Regions from separate parts of the Variovorax sp. V116 genome, predicted to be linked through region 2. Evidence: predicted binding sites of a transcription regulator. Region 2 holds the regulator's gene; the other holds the start of a gene.
What was found. Region 2 encodes sigma-54, which starts transcription at its own class of promoters, with help from an activator protein. Its sites were predicted from a motif close to TGGCANGNAANCTGCTTT; they were not measured.
Positions count from the first base shown of each region.

Region 1: ACAM58_RS17580 (ammonium transporter) is a predicted target of sigma-54. The motif match lies at 2,426-2,443, and genes of this name have one in related genera.

Region 1 is NZ_AP028661.1:3,700,060-3,707,998, reverse strand. It holds gene ACAM58_RS17595 (PaaI family thioesterase) at 1-122, shown strand, start outside; gene ACAM58_RS17590 (acyltransferase family protein) at 58-1,299, opposite strand; gene ACAM58_RS17585 (LytTR family DNA-binding domain-containing protein) at 1,430-2,335, shown strand; gene ACAM58_RS17580 (ammonium transporter) at 2,512-3,714, shown strand; gene ACAM58_RS17575 (MBL fold metallo-hydrolase) at 3,787-4,767, shown strand; gene ACAM58_RS17570 (succinylglutamate desuccinylase/aspartoacylase family protein) at 4,890-5,825, shown strand; gene ACAM58_RS17565 (nucleotidyltransferase family protein) at 5,916-6,206, opposite strand; gene ACAM58_RS17560 (M23 family metallopeptidase) at 6,239-7,135, opposite strand; gene ACAM58_RS17555 (hypothetical protein) at 7,200-7,502, shown strand; gene ACAM58_RS17550 (glutamine--tRNA ligase/YqeY domain fusion protein) at 7,559-7,939, opposite strand, start outside.
Region 2 is NZ_AP028661.1:634,993-642,931, forward strand. It holds gene argS (arginine--tRNA ligase) at 1-99, shown strand, start outside; gene ACAM58_RS02945 (SPOR domain-containing protein) at 107-847, shown strand; gene ACAM58_RS02950 (thiol:disulfide interchange protein DsbA/DsbL) at 993-1,640, shown strand; gene lptA (lipopolysaccharide transport periplasmic protein LptA) at 1,834-2,553, shown strand; gene lptB (LPS export ABC transporter ATP-binding protein) at 2,550-3,344, shown strand; gene ACAM58_RS02965 (RNA polymerase factor sigma-54) at 3,362-4,954, shown strand; gene ACAM58_RS02970 (phospholipase D family protein) at 4,965-6,569, shown strand; gene ACAM58_RS02975 (LysE family translocator) at 6,580-7,227, opposite strand; gene ACAM58_RS02980 (YceI family protein) at 7,249-7,884, opposite strand; gene ACAM58_RS02985 (YceI family protein) at 7,925-7,939, opposite strand, start outside.

The sequences.
Region 1 (7,939 bases), 2.3 Mb from region 2:
GGCGCAAGCAGGTGTTCACCACCGCCGAGCTCTATGGCCAGGGCGATGGCGACAGCCTCAAGCTCGTGGCGACGGGGACTGCCATCCTGGTTCCGGTGGAAGCGCCTCCGCCCGCAAAGTGACTGCGGTCTTGGCGCTGGCGCGCCGGCGCTTGAGGCCGAACAGCGGCCGCAGCCCGTTGAAGCGGCGGATCAGCCCGTCGTTGAGCAGCCAGCAGCCCACGATGGTCAGCGCGACCAGCAAGGCCGGCTCCAGCACCGGCCCCAGCGCGAGCGGAGCCAGCAGCGCAACGCCCGCGATGATCAGCGTCTGGTGCAGCACGTACCACGGGTACACCGACTCGTTGGCCCAGCGCAGCCAGGGCCACGGACGGTTCAGGTGGCGGTGGCCGTGGCCCAGGATGGTGGCGACCGCCAGCCACAGGTAGAGCATGCGCAGGGCGTCCATCGGTACGCCGGAGGGCGGGCCCTTGACGCCGAGCCGCAGCACGATGAAGGCGGTGATCGCCGCCGCGGCCAGCGCCAGCGACACCCACCGCAGGCGTTCCAGTTCGCGCCACACGCCCGTGTCCACGCCCATCCAGTAGCCGTAGAGGAACACGGTGAAGTAGATGCTGTGCAGGTGAAAGTCGCGGACCAGGTTGTGCGTGGGCGGAAAGTGCCGCGCCAGCAGCATCGTCCAGACCAGCAGCGGAAGCGCCGGCAGGAGCAGCAGCTTCCAGCCGCGCAGCCCGTTGAATCGGCGGCGCATCCACTGGCCGGCGGGTGACCGCCACAGCGGCAGCGTGAGCGCGATGAGCGCCGTGTAGCTGAACAGGTAGGGCAGGTACCAGAGGTGGTTCCAGGTGATGCCGAACTCCGCGCCGTCGAAGGCCGCCTTCGGCCACGGATCGCCCATCGAAAGATAGCGCAGCAGGAAGGCACCGAAGCCCGGCGCCACCAAGCCGCTGGCCACGCCCTGGGCATAGGCCTGGTAGGGCACGACCACCGCCATGCCGAAGGCCAGCGGCAGCATCAGCCGCACGCCGCGGCTGCGCAGCAGGCTCCAGGTGCCTTGGCTGCGGCTCAGGAAGCCCAGCGACACGCCCGAGACCAGGAACACCAGGTCCATGCGCCAGAGGTTGAGCATGCGCATCGGCCACTGCAGCCATTCGGCGGCATGCGGGCTCTTGAGGTGCCAGGGCCAGTCGGCCACGTAGTACATCGCCACGTGGTACAGGATGACCAGCAGGAAGGCCAGCGCGCGCAGCGCGTCGATGTCGTGCCGCCGGTCGGGCAGGGTGGATGCGGTTGTGCTCATCGGCCGATGGTTGCGTCCATCCGCGGCGCACGGCCTGCCCGCGGGACGGATCGCGGGCCTTTTGTGACGAGCGGTGCCCTGCAGGGACGAAATTCGCCCGCCCGGTGCGGGGATCGCGAGAATCCCGGGCATGGCAGATTCCCGGAAGAACCTGTACGAGCGCTACGAACCCATCCGCCGCCGCGTGGAAGTGGGCTTCTGGATCGTCTTCATGGCGCTGCAGGCGGTGTTCAACACCACCGTCGCGCTGGTCGACGCGCGCGACCGCGCCGTGCCGCGCGCCGCCTGGGAAATCGTCACCTGGGAGGTGTCGAGCCACCTCGTGCTGCTGGCGCTGGTGCCGGCGGTGGTGGCCATCCAGCACCGGCTGTCGCCGCTCGCACGCACCCACCTGCTGCGCTACCTGGGCTGGCACCTGGCCGCCAGCGTGGTCTTCAGCGTGGTGCACGTGGCGGCGATGTTCGCGCTGCGCGCGATGGTCTACGCGGCGGTTGGCGAGCGCTACGACTTCGCGGGCTGGACCGGGCGCTGGGGCTACGAATACCTGAAGGACGTGCGCGCCTACCTGTCTATGGTGTTCGGCATCTGGGTGTACGGCGTGTTCATGCTGCGGCTGCAGGGCGAGGCGCGCGTGCTCGACCCGCCCGAGGCGGCGGCGGCAGCGCCGGCCGAGCCCGCCGAAGCCCATCGGGCTGCCGCGCCGCCCGCGCGCCCCGAGCGCTTCCTGGTGCGCAAGCTGCGGCGCGAGTTCCTCATTGCCGCGAGCGACATCGACTGGCTCCAGGCCGAAGGCAACTACGTCGGCCTGCACGTCAACGGCCACGACTACCTGCTGCGCGCCACGCTCACCGATTTTCTGGCGCAGCTCGACCCCGCCCATTTCGTGCGCGTGCACCGAAGCCACGCCGTCAACCTCGGCCGCATCAAGGAAATCGAGCCGCTCGACGGCGGCGATGCCCGGCTGCACATGCACGACGGCAGCACGGTGCCCTGCAGCCGGCGCTATCGCGAGGCCTTGCGCGCCGGGGCAAGCTGACCCGGGCGGTGCGTCGATCCGTCCTGTTCCGGTGCGGCTCTGCACTGAGAAGGCTCATTTCCCTCCGTGACGCACCACTAGAGAGCCTTCAGGCACCATTTTTGCTTTCTTGCGGCGCTGCCCCGAGCAATTCGGGTGCACGCACCAATTCAAACCAAAAACTGCAAGAAGCTCCAATGGACGCACTCAAACAGGGCGCAGACGCGCTGTTCATTCTTCTCGGCGCGATCATGGTGCTGGCCATGCATGCCGGTTTCGCCTTCCTGGAACTGGGCACCGTGCGCAAGAAGAACCAGGTCAATGCGCTGGTTAAGATCCTGGTCGACTTCTCGGTCTCGACCATCGTGTACTTTCTGGTGGGCTATGGCGTGGCCTACGGCACCCACTTCTTCGTGGGCGCCACCGAGCTCGCAGCAAAAAGCGGCTACGAACTCGTGAAGTTCTTCTTCCTGCTCACCTTCGCGGCGGCCATTCCGGCGATCATCTCGGGCGGGATTGCCGAACGTGCCAAGTTCTGGCCGCAACTGATCGCTACCGCGGTCATCGTCGGCTTCGTCTATCCGCTGTACGAGGGCATTGCCTGGAACAAGGCCTTCGGCATCCAGGCCTGGATCGCTTCGGCCACGGGCAGCGAGTTCCATGACTTTGCCGGCTCGGTGGTGGTGCACGCGGTGGGCGGCTGGCTCGCCTTGCCGGCCGTGCTGCTGCTGGGCGCGCGCCGCAACCGCTACCGCGGCGACGGCTCGCTGAGCGCGCATCCGCCGTCGAACATTCCTTTTCTGGCGCTGGGGGCCTGGGTGCTGTGCGTCGGCTGGTTCGGCTTCAACGTCATGAGCGCGCAGAGCATCGACAAGATCTCCGGCCTGGTGGCCGTCAACTCGCTCATGGCAATGGTCGGCGGCACGCTGGTTGCGCTGGCGCTGGGCAAGAACGACCCCGGCTTTGTCTACAACGGCCCGCTCGCCGGTCTCGTGGCCGTGTGCGCGGGGTCCGACCTGATGCATCCGCTGGGCGCGCTGGTGGTGGGCGGCGTGGCCGGGGCCATCTTCGTGGTGATGTTCACGCTCACGCAGAACAAATGGAAGATCGACGACGTGCTCGGCGTCTGGCCGCTGCACGGCCTGTGCGGCACCTGGGGCGGCATCGCGGCCGGCATCTTCGGCACCCAGGCGCTCGGCGGCATCGGCGGCGTGAGCGTCTGGGCGCAGCTCATCGGCACCTTGATGGGCGTGGCGTGGGCGGCGCTGGCCGGAGCGGCGGTGTACGGCGCGCTCAAGGCGACGATGGGGCTGCGGCTCACGCAGGAAGAGGAATACGACGGCGCCGACCTGTCGATCCACCACATCTCGGCGACGCCGGAGCGTGAGGTGAACTGGTAGGCCGGGTTCCTGCAGGACCGGCCTGCCTGGGCTATTCTCGGCGCCCCTTACAACCGCCGAGGAGTAGACCCCATGACAACAACAACACCCGCTCGCTGGCTGCGCCGCGGCGTCGCCGCACTGGCCGGCAGCCTGCTGATGCTTTCGTTTTCTTCCACGGCGCAGGCCGGCGCTCCGCAGGTCAAGACCCAGGCGCCGGGCTTCTACCGCACGATGCTCGGCGACTTCGAGGTGACGGCGTTGTTCGACGGCACCATCGACCTCGAGCCCAAGAAGCTGCTCACCAACACCACGCAGGCACAGATCGGCAAGCTGCTCGATCGCGGCTTCGAGAAGGACACCGTGCCCACCTCGGTGAACGCCTATCTCATCAACACCGGCAGCAAGCTGGTGCTGGTCGACACGGGTGCCGGCGGCCTGTTCGGCCCCACGCTCGGCAGCCTGCAGGCCAATCTCAAGGCCGCGGGCTATCAGCCCGAGCAAGTCGACGACGTGCTCATCACCCATATGCACGGCGACCATGTCGGCGGCCTGGTGCAGGACGGCAAGCTGGTGTTCCCCAACGCCACCATCCACGCCGGGCAGGAAGACGCCGACTTCTGGCTCGACAAGGCCAACCTGGAGAAGGCTTCCGCCGAGATGAAGGGCTTCTTCCAGGGGGCGATGGCCTCGCTGAACCCGTATGTGGAGGCCGGCAAGTTCAAGGGCATGAAGGGCAACACCGACCTGGTGCCCGGCATCAAGGCCGTGCCCGCCCATGGCCATACGCCGGGCCACAACATCTACCTGGTCGAGTCCAAGGGCCAGAAGCTGGTGCTGTGGGGCGACCTGATGCACGTGGCCGCCGTGCAGTTTGCGCAGCCGCAGATCACCATCTCGTTCGACGTCGATTCGAAGCCGGCGGCGGCGGAACGCAAGAAGGCCTATGCCGATGCGGCCAAGGGGCGCTACCTGGTCGGCAGTGCGCACCTGCCGTTCCCGGGGCTGGGCCATGTGCGGGCCGAAGGCAAGGGCTACGTCTGGGTGCCCGTGGATTACCAGCAGGTGCGATAGACAGCCGGCCGGCCGGCCGGCTGAAGCTTGAACGGCGCGGGCAGGTGTTGCCGCGCCAGCAGCACGAATGTGCGTGCTGTAGCAAACTCGCCCGACCGCTCCGCTCCACACTCCACGCCAACATGACCCAAGCTCCCCCCGCCCTCGAAGTCCTCCCGCGCGATCTCTCCGCCTACCGCAAGGGCAACGTCGGCATCGACTATGTGCACCGCTTCGAGTCCGGCAAGCCGGGGCCCCACGTGCTGATCAACGCGCTCACGCACGGCAATGAAATCTGCGGCATGACCGCCGCCACGCACCTGCTCGACACCCAGGTGCGCCCCAAGATCGGCACGCTCACCGTGAGCTTTGCCAACGTGGAAGCCTACGAGTCCTTCGACCAGGCGCTGCCCTTCGACAGCCGCCAGCTGGTGCACAACCTCAACCGCATCTGGTCGCCCGAATGGCTCGACGGCACCGAGGACAGCCCCGAGCTGCGCCGCGCCCGCGCGCTGCGGCCGGTGGTGAGCGCGGCCGACCACATCCTGGACATCCACTCCACCAGCCAGCCGGTGATTCCGTTCTGGGTGTATCCCGCCTTCGAGCGCAACGCCGAGGCGGCGCTGGCCATCGGCCGTCCGTCGGTGCACCTGGTGATGCCCGACGGCCTGGGCTCCGGCACGCCGCTGATCCAGCATGGCCGCCATGGCCTGCCCGATGGCAAGGGCGTGGCACTGGTCGCCGAATGCGGCCAGCACTTCCTGCGCTCGGCCTCCGAGCTGGCCACCGCCATCTCGCTCGACTTTTTGGCGCACTTCGGCCTCATCGACAAGGACCCCGCCGCGCCGGCGCCCGGCCCGCAGCGCCGCTTCGAGCTGCTGCAGACGCACGTCATCAGGTCGGAAGACTTCGCGTTCGTGCGCCCGCTGATCGGCTTCGAGACCTTTGACAAGGGCGAGCTGATCGCCACCAACGGCCCGGACGAGATCCGCGCGCCCTGCGACGAGTGCACGATCTTCATGCCCGCGCAGCGGGTGATCGTGGGGCGCGAGGCGGTTTATTTGACGAAGCCGATCTGAGTCGGCGATGAAGCCCTCAAGGCTCCATCAATTTCGAAATCTGTTCGCGAAGTGATGGCAGATCCACAAGACGCTGCGGATCACCTCGGCTCATACTGGCACCGCCTCGCGCAGCACCTGATCACGGAACTTCGGCGGCAAGCCGTTGGGCGTGAGCACGTCGACTTCCATGCCAAGAAGGGCCTTCAACTCGTGCCTGATGGCGCCGATGTCCATGAGAGTGGTCTGTTCCGTAGGTTCGACCAGCAGATCGAGATCGCTGTCGGGTCCGTCTTCTCCACGCGAAGCCGAGCCGAACACTCTCACGCTGCTGACGTGATGACGCAGTGCGATCTCGCGGATGCGGACGCGGTGCTGTGACAGGGCTTCAGAAGGACGCATGGGGCGCAGTGTAGTGCGGCTGTGGGTTCAATTCACGCCGCAACGAACAACGCCGGATCCACCATCGCCCGATTGAGCATCACGGACCAATGCAGATGCGGTCCCGTCACGCGCCCGGTGGCGCCCACGGCGGCGAGCTGCTCGCCGGTCTTCAGCACGTCGCCCACCTTTGAATCGATGCGGCTCAGGTGGCAATACATCGTGAGCAGGCCGCCGCCGTGGTCGAGCCACACCGTGCCGCCGTTGAAGAAGTAGTCGCCGGTGTCGATCACGCGCCCCGGCAGCGGCGCCAGCACGGGCGTGCCGGTGCCGGCCGCGATGTCCATGCCGCTGTGCGGATTGCGCGACTGGCCGTTGAACACGCGGCGCAGGCCGAAGGAGCTGGAGCGGCGGCCGGGCACGGGCACGCGCATCTGCAGCGCGGCGTCGGGCCGCAAGTCGGTGAAGGTGGCCATCACGGTGGCGAGGTGCGCGCGCTCGCGCTCGTAGCGCGCTTCGTCCTCCGGCGACAGGTCGACGGTGCGCGGCGGCACCGTGAGGCGCTGCTCGCGGTATTGCTTGGGGCTCACGGTGTAGGCGATCTGCTTTTCGTTGCCGCCCTCGGTGCGCACCGCGATGCTCGCCTCGCCCGGCACGGCTGCGAGCGGAATGCCCACGAGCGCGGTCCACTCGATGGCGTCGCCCACCACCAGCAGCGGCAGGTCGCTGGAGAAGGCCTGCGGGCGCCTGGCCGCCGGACCGAGCGACAGGCGGGCCACGCCGCCCGGCACCTGCGATGCATGCGGCCAGACCTCCGGCTGCTTCTTTTTGGCCGAGGGAGCCGCCGCAACGGCGCGCGCCGAGGCCAATGCCACGAGGCCGAAGGTGCCGAGCAGGGCGGAGCGGCGGCCGAGGCCGGATGGAGCGGATTCGGGAAGCGAGGGATGCATGGCGTTGAACTCGAGGCTTGCGAAGCGAACAAACAAGGGCGCAGCGAACACAAAGGAACCGGACATGAACATCCGAGCACTGGGCCGATGGGGCTTGATGGTAAGCGCGGCCGCGCTGGCCGCCGGGTGCAACAGCACCGCGATCCGTGTAGGCGGCGCGCCCGAGGCGAGCATCAAGAACTGCGTGGCCGCGGCCTCGCGCGAGTTTCGCGTGCCGGCGTCGAGCGTCGTTGCGGACAGGGGCACGACGCCGCGCGACGGCGTCTACACGATCAACCTGAAGATCGGCGCGCAGGGGCGACCGGCGCTGTGCACGACCGATGAGAACAGCGCGGTGCTGGGCGTGGTCTACAAGCGGGCGCAATAGGCAATAGAAAACCGGCGCCATTGCGGCCGCCGGTTTTGTACGAGCAGGGGGCGGTCTTACTTGCCCCAGCTGTCCCGCATGCCCGCAGCGCGATTGAACACGCGCTTGCCGCCGGCACTCGCCTTCGCATCGAGCACGAAGTACCCGTGCCGCTCGAACTGGAATGCCGCACCGTCCTGCGCCTTGGCCAGCGACGGTTCGACATACGCGGAGCAAACCTCCAGGCTCGTCTTGTTGAGCTCGTCGAGCAGCTCGCCGCTGCCCGGATTGGCCGCCGCAAACAGCCGCTCATACAGCCGCACCTCGGCCTCGACCGCATCGGCCGCAGCCACCCAGGTGATGTTGCCTTTCACCTTGATGGCGTCCGCGCCCGGCGTGCCGCTCTTGGTGTCGGGCACCAGCGTGGCCTGCACTTCGACGAGCTTGCCGCTCGCGTC
Region 2 (7,939 bases):
CCGGTCAAGCTGGCGCGGCTCGCGCTCGTCGCGGCCACCGCACAGGTGCTGCACAATGGCCTCGCGATTCTCGGCGTCAGTGCGCCGAGCAAGATGTGAACTGACTATGAAGAAGACAACCAGACAACGCGGCAACATCGTCATCGGGCTCATCGTCGGCCTGGTGCTGGGGTTGGGTGTCGCGCTGGGCATCGCGGTCTACGTGACCAAGGTGCCGATCCCGTTCGTGACCAAGACCCAGCGCGGCGGTGCCGAGCAGGACGAAGCCGAAGCCCGCAAGAACCGCGACTGGGACCCCAACGCGCCGCTGGCAGGCAAGGCCGGCGCGCCCAAGCCGCCGGCCGCGGCCGGCCCCGTGGCGCCACCGGCCGGCGGCGACACCGCGGCCGTGGCGCCTGGCACGGCCCCGCCGCCCGCGCCGCCGGTGCCGGTGGTGGTGGCTCCGAAACCCGCGCGCCCGGCCCCGGTGCCGGCCGAGGCCAATTCCCTGCCGCCGTCGAACGATCCGCTCGGCGACCTGGCCCGCGCGCGCGCCGGCGGCGGCAGCAGCGGCAGCACCACCACGGCTTCCGCTGCGCCCAGCAACAACAGCGCGGCGGCGGGTGCCGATCCGTTCATGTACTTCGTGCAGGCGGGCGCCTTCCGCACCACCGACGATGCCGAGGCCCAGCGCGCCAAGCTGTCGCTGATGGGTGTCGAGGCCCGGGTCACCGAGCGCGAGCAGGCCGGCCGCACGGTCTACCGGGTGCGCGCGGGCCCGTTCAACAAGAAGGACGAGGCCGATCGCCTGAAGGAGCGGCTCGACAGCGGCGGCCTCGAATCGGCGCTCGTGCGCGTGCAGCGCTGAGCCTGCCGGCAGGCGCCGCGGATATTCTTTAAGCTTCGCCGCGCGGCATGGGCCGCCGCCAGGATCGTCCTGGGCATGCCGCACGCGGGAACTCCGCGCGGCGCGCCGGCTCAGTACTGCCGTACCCAACAGGAGAACTCTTTCAATGAAACGTCGTGACTTTTCGCTGGCCGCCACCTCGCTGGGCCTGCTTTCGCTGGCTGGCAACACCGCGCACGCCCAGGCGCGCGCGCCCAAGGCCGGCACCGAGTACCTGGTGCTCGACAAGCGCGTGCCGGTCGACGCGCCGGCGGGCAAGGTCGAGGTGATCGAGTTCTTCTCGTACAACTGCCCGCACTGCAACGACTTCGAGCCGCAGCTGGAAGCCTGGCTCAAGACGGTGCCCAAGGAAGTGGCGTTCCGCCGCGTGCCCGTGCCCTTCGTGGGCAACGACGTCGAGGCCAAGCAGCGCCTGTACTACGCGCTCGAAGCCATGGGCAAGGTCGACGAATTCCAGCCCAAGGTCTTCGACGCCATCCACAAGCAGCGCCAGAACGTGAACGGCGACGCCAACATCATTGCCTGGGCCGGGGCCAACGGCCTGGACGGCGCCAAGTTCAAGGAAGTCTTCACCTCCTTCGGCGTGGCCAGCAAGGCCAAGCGCGCCGCGCAGCTGACCGACGCCTACAAGGTGGCCGGCGTGCCGGCGCTGGCCGTGAACGGGCGCTGGTACGTGGACGGCGAACTGGCCGGCAACATGACCAAGGCGCTGCAGGTCACCAACTACCTGATCGGCGAAGCGAAAAAGGGCTAACCCCCAGGCTGCGCGGCACTTCGTGTCCGCTGCGCCCACCCCTTGCAGGGGCGGCACCTGCGGCCCGGCGAAGCCGGTTCCGCGGTGTCTCCCGATGGGGACACCGGCCCGCTTCGGCGGGCCTTTTTCATCGGCGTTGGTGGCTGGTGCTGATCCGCCGCATACAATGGTTCAGAGCAAGTTTCGTGCCTCTATGACATTGCCCTCCTATCCCCACACCACCCCCTTCGTTCGCCGAATCCGCCGCCTGGCCGCCGGCGCGCTGCTGCTGGCCGGCCTGGCCTCGGGCGCGCTGGCCGAGACCGCCGACCGCAGCAAGCCGATGAACATCGAATCCGATGCGATGCGCTACGACGACCTCAAGCAGACGAGCGTGTTCACGGGCAACGTGCTGGTCACCAAGGGCACGATCATCATCCGCGGCGCGCGCATCGACGTGCGCCAGGACGCCGAGGGCTACCAGTACGGCGTGGTCACGGCGGCGCCCGGCAAAAGGGCCTACTACAAGCAGAAGCGCAATGCGCCCGACGAGTGGATCGAGGGCGAATCCGAGGTCATCGAATACGACAGCCGCGCCGACAACGTCAAGTTCATCCGCAATGCCGTCATGCGCCGGCTGATCGGCGCCACGCCCAACGACGAGAGCACCGGCGCGCTCATCGTCTACGACCAGAGCAACGACACCTACACGGTCAACGGTTCCACCGTGCCGCCCAACACGGGCGTGAACGCACCCCCAGGCGGACGCGTGCGGACCATCCTCACGCCCAAGAGCGCCACCGCGCCGGCGCCCGGGGCCTCGGCGCCCGCCGGCGGACGGGCCGCGCCGGCGGCGGCCGCGCCCCAGCCGGCACCCGGTGCCGGCCTGCGCTCGAGCACCACGCTGGGCGGCGACGGGGAAAGGCGCAAGTGATCGAAGCCGCTGGAACCCAGAACGCCGACGGCACGCCGGGCAGCCGCCTGGTGGTGCGCGGCCTGCAGAAGAGCTACGGCAGCCGCAAGGTCGTGCGGGATGTCTCGCTCGACGTGCAAAAGGGCGAAGTCGTCGGGCTGCTCGGCCCCAACGGCGCCGGCAAGACCACTTCGTTCTACATGATCGTGGGGCTGGTGCGGGCCGATGCGGGCGAGATCACCATCGACGGCGAGCCCATCGCCCACATGCCGATCCACCGGCGCGCGCGCATGGGCCTGAGCTACCTGCCGCAGGAAGCCTCCATCTTCCGCAAGCTCACGGTCGAGGAAAACGTGCGCGCCGTGCTCGAGCTCCAGCGCGAGCCCGACGCCAGCGGCAAGCCCGCGCCACTGACCAAGCAGCGCATCGAGGAGCGCCTCTCCGGCCTGCTGGCCGACCTGCGGGTGGACCATCTTCGCGATTCGCCCGCGCTCGCGCTCTCGGGCGGCGAACGGCGCCGGGTCGAGATCGCCCGCGCGCTGGCCACGCAGCCGCGCTTCATCCTGCTGGACGAGCCCTTTGCCGGCATCGACCCGATCGCGGTGATCGAGATCCAGCGGATCATCAGCTTCCTGAAGGAGCGCGGCATCGGCGTGCTCATCACCGACCACAACGTGCGTGAGACGCTGGGCATCTGCGATCACGCGTTCATCATCAGCGACGGGCATGTGCTGGCACAAGGCACACCCTCGGAGATCGTCGACAACGCCGAAGTACGCAGGGTGTACCTCGGCGAGCACTTCCGGATGTAAGGGAGGAGTCGGTCTCCATGAAGCAAGGGCTGTCCCTTCGCGTTTCGCAGCACCTGGCGCTCACGCCCCAGCTGCAGCAGTCGATCCGGCTGCTGCAGCTGTCCACGCTCGAACTGAGCCAGGAAGTGGAGCAGATGCTGGACGAGAACCCGTTCCTCGAACGCACCGCGGAAGAAGCCGCGCGCGAGGAATTCGGGCTCGACGCCATCGACACGCCGGTGCCGCGCGACGAGGCCGGTGAAGCCGCCGAGGGCGAATTCAGCTCGGCCCCGGCCAGCAGCACGACCAGCACTTCGAGCGAAACCGCCTCCACGGCCGAGTCCGAGGTTCCTGCCGCCGACGCCACCGAGCGCGAGCCCGACTGGGAAGGCGACGGCACCGTCGACATGGCGCCGGACGACAGCGAATGGGGCAGCGATGCCCCCGCGCGCCAGAACAACCTGGGCGACGACGAGCGTGCCGACGCCACTGAGCTCGCGCGCAGCCAGGAGTCGCTGCAGTCCTTCCTGCACCGGCAGGCGCTGAGCCTGCGGCTGAACGAGAACGACAGCGCCGCGCTGCGCTTCCTGATCGAATCGCTCAACGACGACGGCTACCTGGAGGATTCGCTGCCGGCGCTGGCCTCGGGCCTCGCGGGCGACGACAACGACCAGTTCGACGAGCTGGTGCACCACTTCCAGGTGGCGCTCGGCCTGCTGCAGAGCCTGGAGCCGGCCGGCGTCGGCGCGCGCGACCTGGGCGAATGCCTTTGCATCCAGCTGCGCGCGCTCGCCAGCGAAAGCGAGACCGAGGAACAGGCGCTGGTGCGCAAGACCGCCATCGCGATCTGCAAGCAGCCGATGGAGCTGCTCGCGCGGCGCGACTTCAAGCGCCTGGCCACGCTCACGCGCACCAACGAAGAGCTGGTGCGCTCGGCGCTGCAGGTCATCTCGCGCCTGGAGCCCAAGCCGGGCCGCCGTTTTGTCGATGTCGAGCGCAACATCGTGATTCCCGACGTGATCGTCACCAAGATCGGCCGCGGCACCAATGCCAAGTTCCGCGTCATGCTCAACCCCGAGGTGATGCCGCGGCTGCGCGTGCACGACATCTATGCCGGCGCGCTCAAGTCGCACAAGGGCGAGGGCAGCCAGGCGCTGTCGCAGCGGCTGCAGGAGGCACGCTGGTTCATCAAGAACATCCAGCAGCGCTTCGACACCATCCTGCGCGTGAGCAACGCCATCGTCGAGCGGCAGAAGAGCTTCTTCGTGCACGGCGAGCTCGCGATGCGACCACTGGTGCTGCGCGAGATTGCCGACGAACTCGGCCTGCACGAATCGACCATCTCGCGCGTGACCACGGCCAAGTACATGTCCACGCCTTTCGGCACGGTCGAGCTCAAGTACTTCTTCGGCTCGGCGCTCGGCACCGAGACCGGCGGCAATGCATCGAGCACCGCGGTGCGCGCGCTGATCAAGCAGTTCGTGAGCTCCGAGAGCATCAAGAAGCCGCTGTCCGACAGCCAGATCTCCGAGATGCTCAAGGAGCAGGGCATCGAGTGCGCGCGCCGCACCGTGGCCAAGTACCGCGAGGCCCTGCGCATCGCGCCCGCCAACCTCCGCAAGGCGCTGTAGAAAGCCGCCGATGGCCCGTCGCCTGCTGTCGCGCTGTGGGCAATGGGTCTTCGCCATGGCGGCGGTGCTGCTGTTCGCCGGCTGCGCCACCCTGCCCGACGAGGCGCCGCGCCCGGCCACCCGGGCCATGGCCGCCTCGGCCGACACCGCGCTCGGCAAGATCGCGCAGGCCTCGCAGCCCGACCCCGACCTGAGCGGCTTCCGCCTGATGCCGGGCGGCGACTTTGCCTTCGACACCCGCATCCAGCTCGCGCGGCGCGCCCAGCGCACGCTCGACGTGCAGTACTACCAGATCGAGAACGACGAGACCGGCCGCTACCTGCTGCGCACGCTGCGCGACGCGGCCCGGCGCGGCGTGCGCGTGCGGCTCCTGATGGACGATCTCTACACTTCGGGCGAGGACGAGCTGCTGCTCGGCCTGGCCGCCACGCCGAATGTCGAGCTGCGCCTGTTCAATCCCTTTCCGGCCGGGCGCGGCAGCCTGCTCAGGCGCTTCACCGCCTCGCTGTTCGACTTCAGCCGCGTCAACCGGCGCATGCACAACAAGCTCTTCATCGCCGATGGCGCGATGGCGGTGGCGGGCGGGCGCAACATCGGCAACCAGTATTTCAGGCGCACGGCGGGCGAGAATTTTCTCGATCTCGACACCTTCGTCGCCGGCGCGCTGATTCCGCGCCTGGGCGCGCTGTTCGACCAGTACTGGAACAGCGTCTATGTGCGGCCGGTCCGGTCGGTGGTGGCCAGCACACTGACACGTGACGAGCTGCAGAAGCGCTTCGACACCGCCACCGGCCCGGACACCACGCCGCCGCCGCCCCGGCCCGCGCCCAACGACCTGCTCGGCTACAGCCCGATCGCCGAAGACCTGGATGCCGGCAAGCTCGACCTGATCTGGACGCTGGCCGAGGCGTATGCCGATTCGCCCGAGCGCGTGATCGGCAAGACCGCCTCGTACGGCGGCGTGCCGCTGCTCGACGTCGACAGCGTGCGCTACAACGTGGTCGAGCAGATGCGCCGCGCGCGCTCCGAGGTGACCATCGTCTCGCCCTACCTGATTCCGGGCAAGGCGGGGCTCGAAGTGATGCGCGAAATCCGCCGGCGCAACGTGAAGATCAGCATCGTCACCAATTCCTTCGCCGCCACCGACGAGCCGCTGGTCCACACGGCCTACCGCCGCTACCGGCCCGAGATGCTCGAGCTCGGCGCCGAGCTCTACGAACTGAGCACCACGCGCACGCGGCGCAGCGTGCGCCTCGGCCTGTTCGGCACTTCGGTGGGGCGGCTGCATGCCAAGTCGGCGGTGATCGACCGGCAGGTTCTTTTCGTCGGCTCGATGAATTTCGACCCGCGCTCCGAAACGCACAACACCGAGATCGGCCTGTTCATCCGCAGCCCCGAGATGGCGCAGCAGACGCTCAAGCTCATCGAGGTGCTGAAGCAGCAGGGCGCCTACCGGCTGCGCTTTGCGAAGGACAGCGGCAATGCGCGCATCGAGTGGATCAGCGAGGAGGAGGCCGGCCGGACCACCGTGCTGAACGAGGAGCCCGACTCCGATTTCTGGGGCCGCACCATGCTCGAGATGCTGGCGCCGCTGACGCCCGAGAGCCTGCTGTAGCCCGCGCGGCTCAGCTGCTGCTGCGCACGCCCGACAGCAGCTTGAGGCCCAGCAGCACCATCACGCCGCCGGCCGCGCGGTCGATCCAGGCCTTGTAGCGCAGATAGGCCGAGCGCGGCGCCGCCGACGACAGCGCCAGCGCGACGACCGCATACCAGCTGGTCTCGATGCAGAAGATCACCGCCGGCACCGCCAGCGCCAGCGCCAGCGGCACCTCGCGCGGCAGGAAGGCCGCGAAGATGCTGGCGTAGACCACCGCCGTCTTCGGGTTGCTGACCTGCGTGCCCATGCCGAGGAGAAACGCGCGCCGCGCATTGCTGCCCGTGCCTGCGGCCGCGCGTTCGTCCTGCGCGGCGGACAGCGGCTCGCGCGCACCGCGCCAGATGCGGATGCCCAGGTACACAAGATAGGCGCCGCCGAGCAGCTTCACCGCCAGGTAGAGCGCCGGCACCGCGAGGAACGCCGCCTGCAGCCCGACCAGCGCCGCAATCGCGAACACCACGCCGCCCGCGCCCATGCCCAGTGCCGCGGCCAGGCCGTCGCGGCGCGACGACGACACGGCGGTGCGCGCCACCATGACGAAGCTCGGTCCGGGGCTCATGGCCCCGACGATCATTGCGCCCGCGATGCCCAGCAACGGAACCGTGATGCCGCTCATGGTTGCCTCCTTCTTCTTCTTCTATTGCTGCACGTTGACCGCTTCGACCTGCACCAGCAGCTTCACCTTGTTCTCGAAGCCGAAGTTCAGGCCCCAGGTGATGCCCCAGTCGCTGCGCTGCACCGTCGTCTCGAAGTCGCCGCCGCAGACCTGGCGGTTGATGAGCGGGTTCAGGTAGCAGTTGAAGCGCACGGCCCTGAGCGTGACGGGCCTGGTCTGCCCCATCAGCGTGAGCGTGCCCGGCACGTCGGCCACCTTGTCGCCGTTGAACTCGATGCGGTCCGCCACGAAGCGCCCGGTCGGGAATTCGGCCACGTTGAAGAAGTCCTTGCTTTGCACGTGGCGGTTGAGCAGGTCGACGCCGGTGTTGATGGAGCTGATGTCCATCGTGATGTCGACCTTGCCGCTGCTGCCGCTGCCGTCGATCTGCACCGAGCCGTCCTTGGTGCTGAAGCGGCCGCGGTTGGTGGTGGTGCCGTAGTGCCCCATCTCGTACATCACGAAGGTGTGGGTGGGGTCGATCACGTAGCTGGCGTTCTTCACCGGGCCGCCCGCGGGCTTGGCGGCGACGGGCGGCGCGGTGTATTCCTGTGCCAGGGCAGGGGTGGCAAGGGCCGCCGCGGCTGAGAGCGCGGCAGCGAGGAGGAGCTTCTTCATGGCAATGGGCGTGCGTGGCGTGAGAACGAAATAAAGGAATTCAGAGCGGACCGAA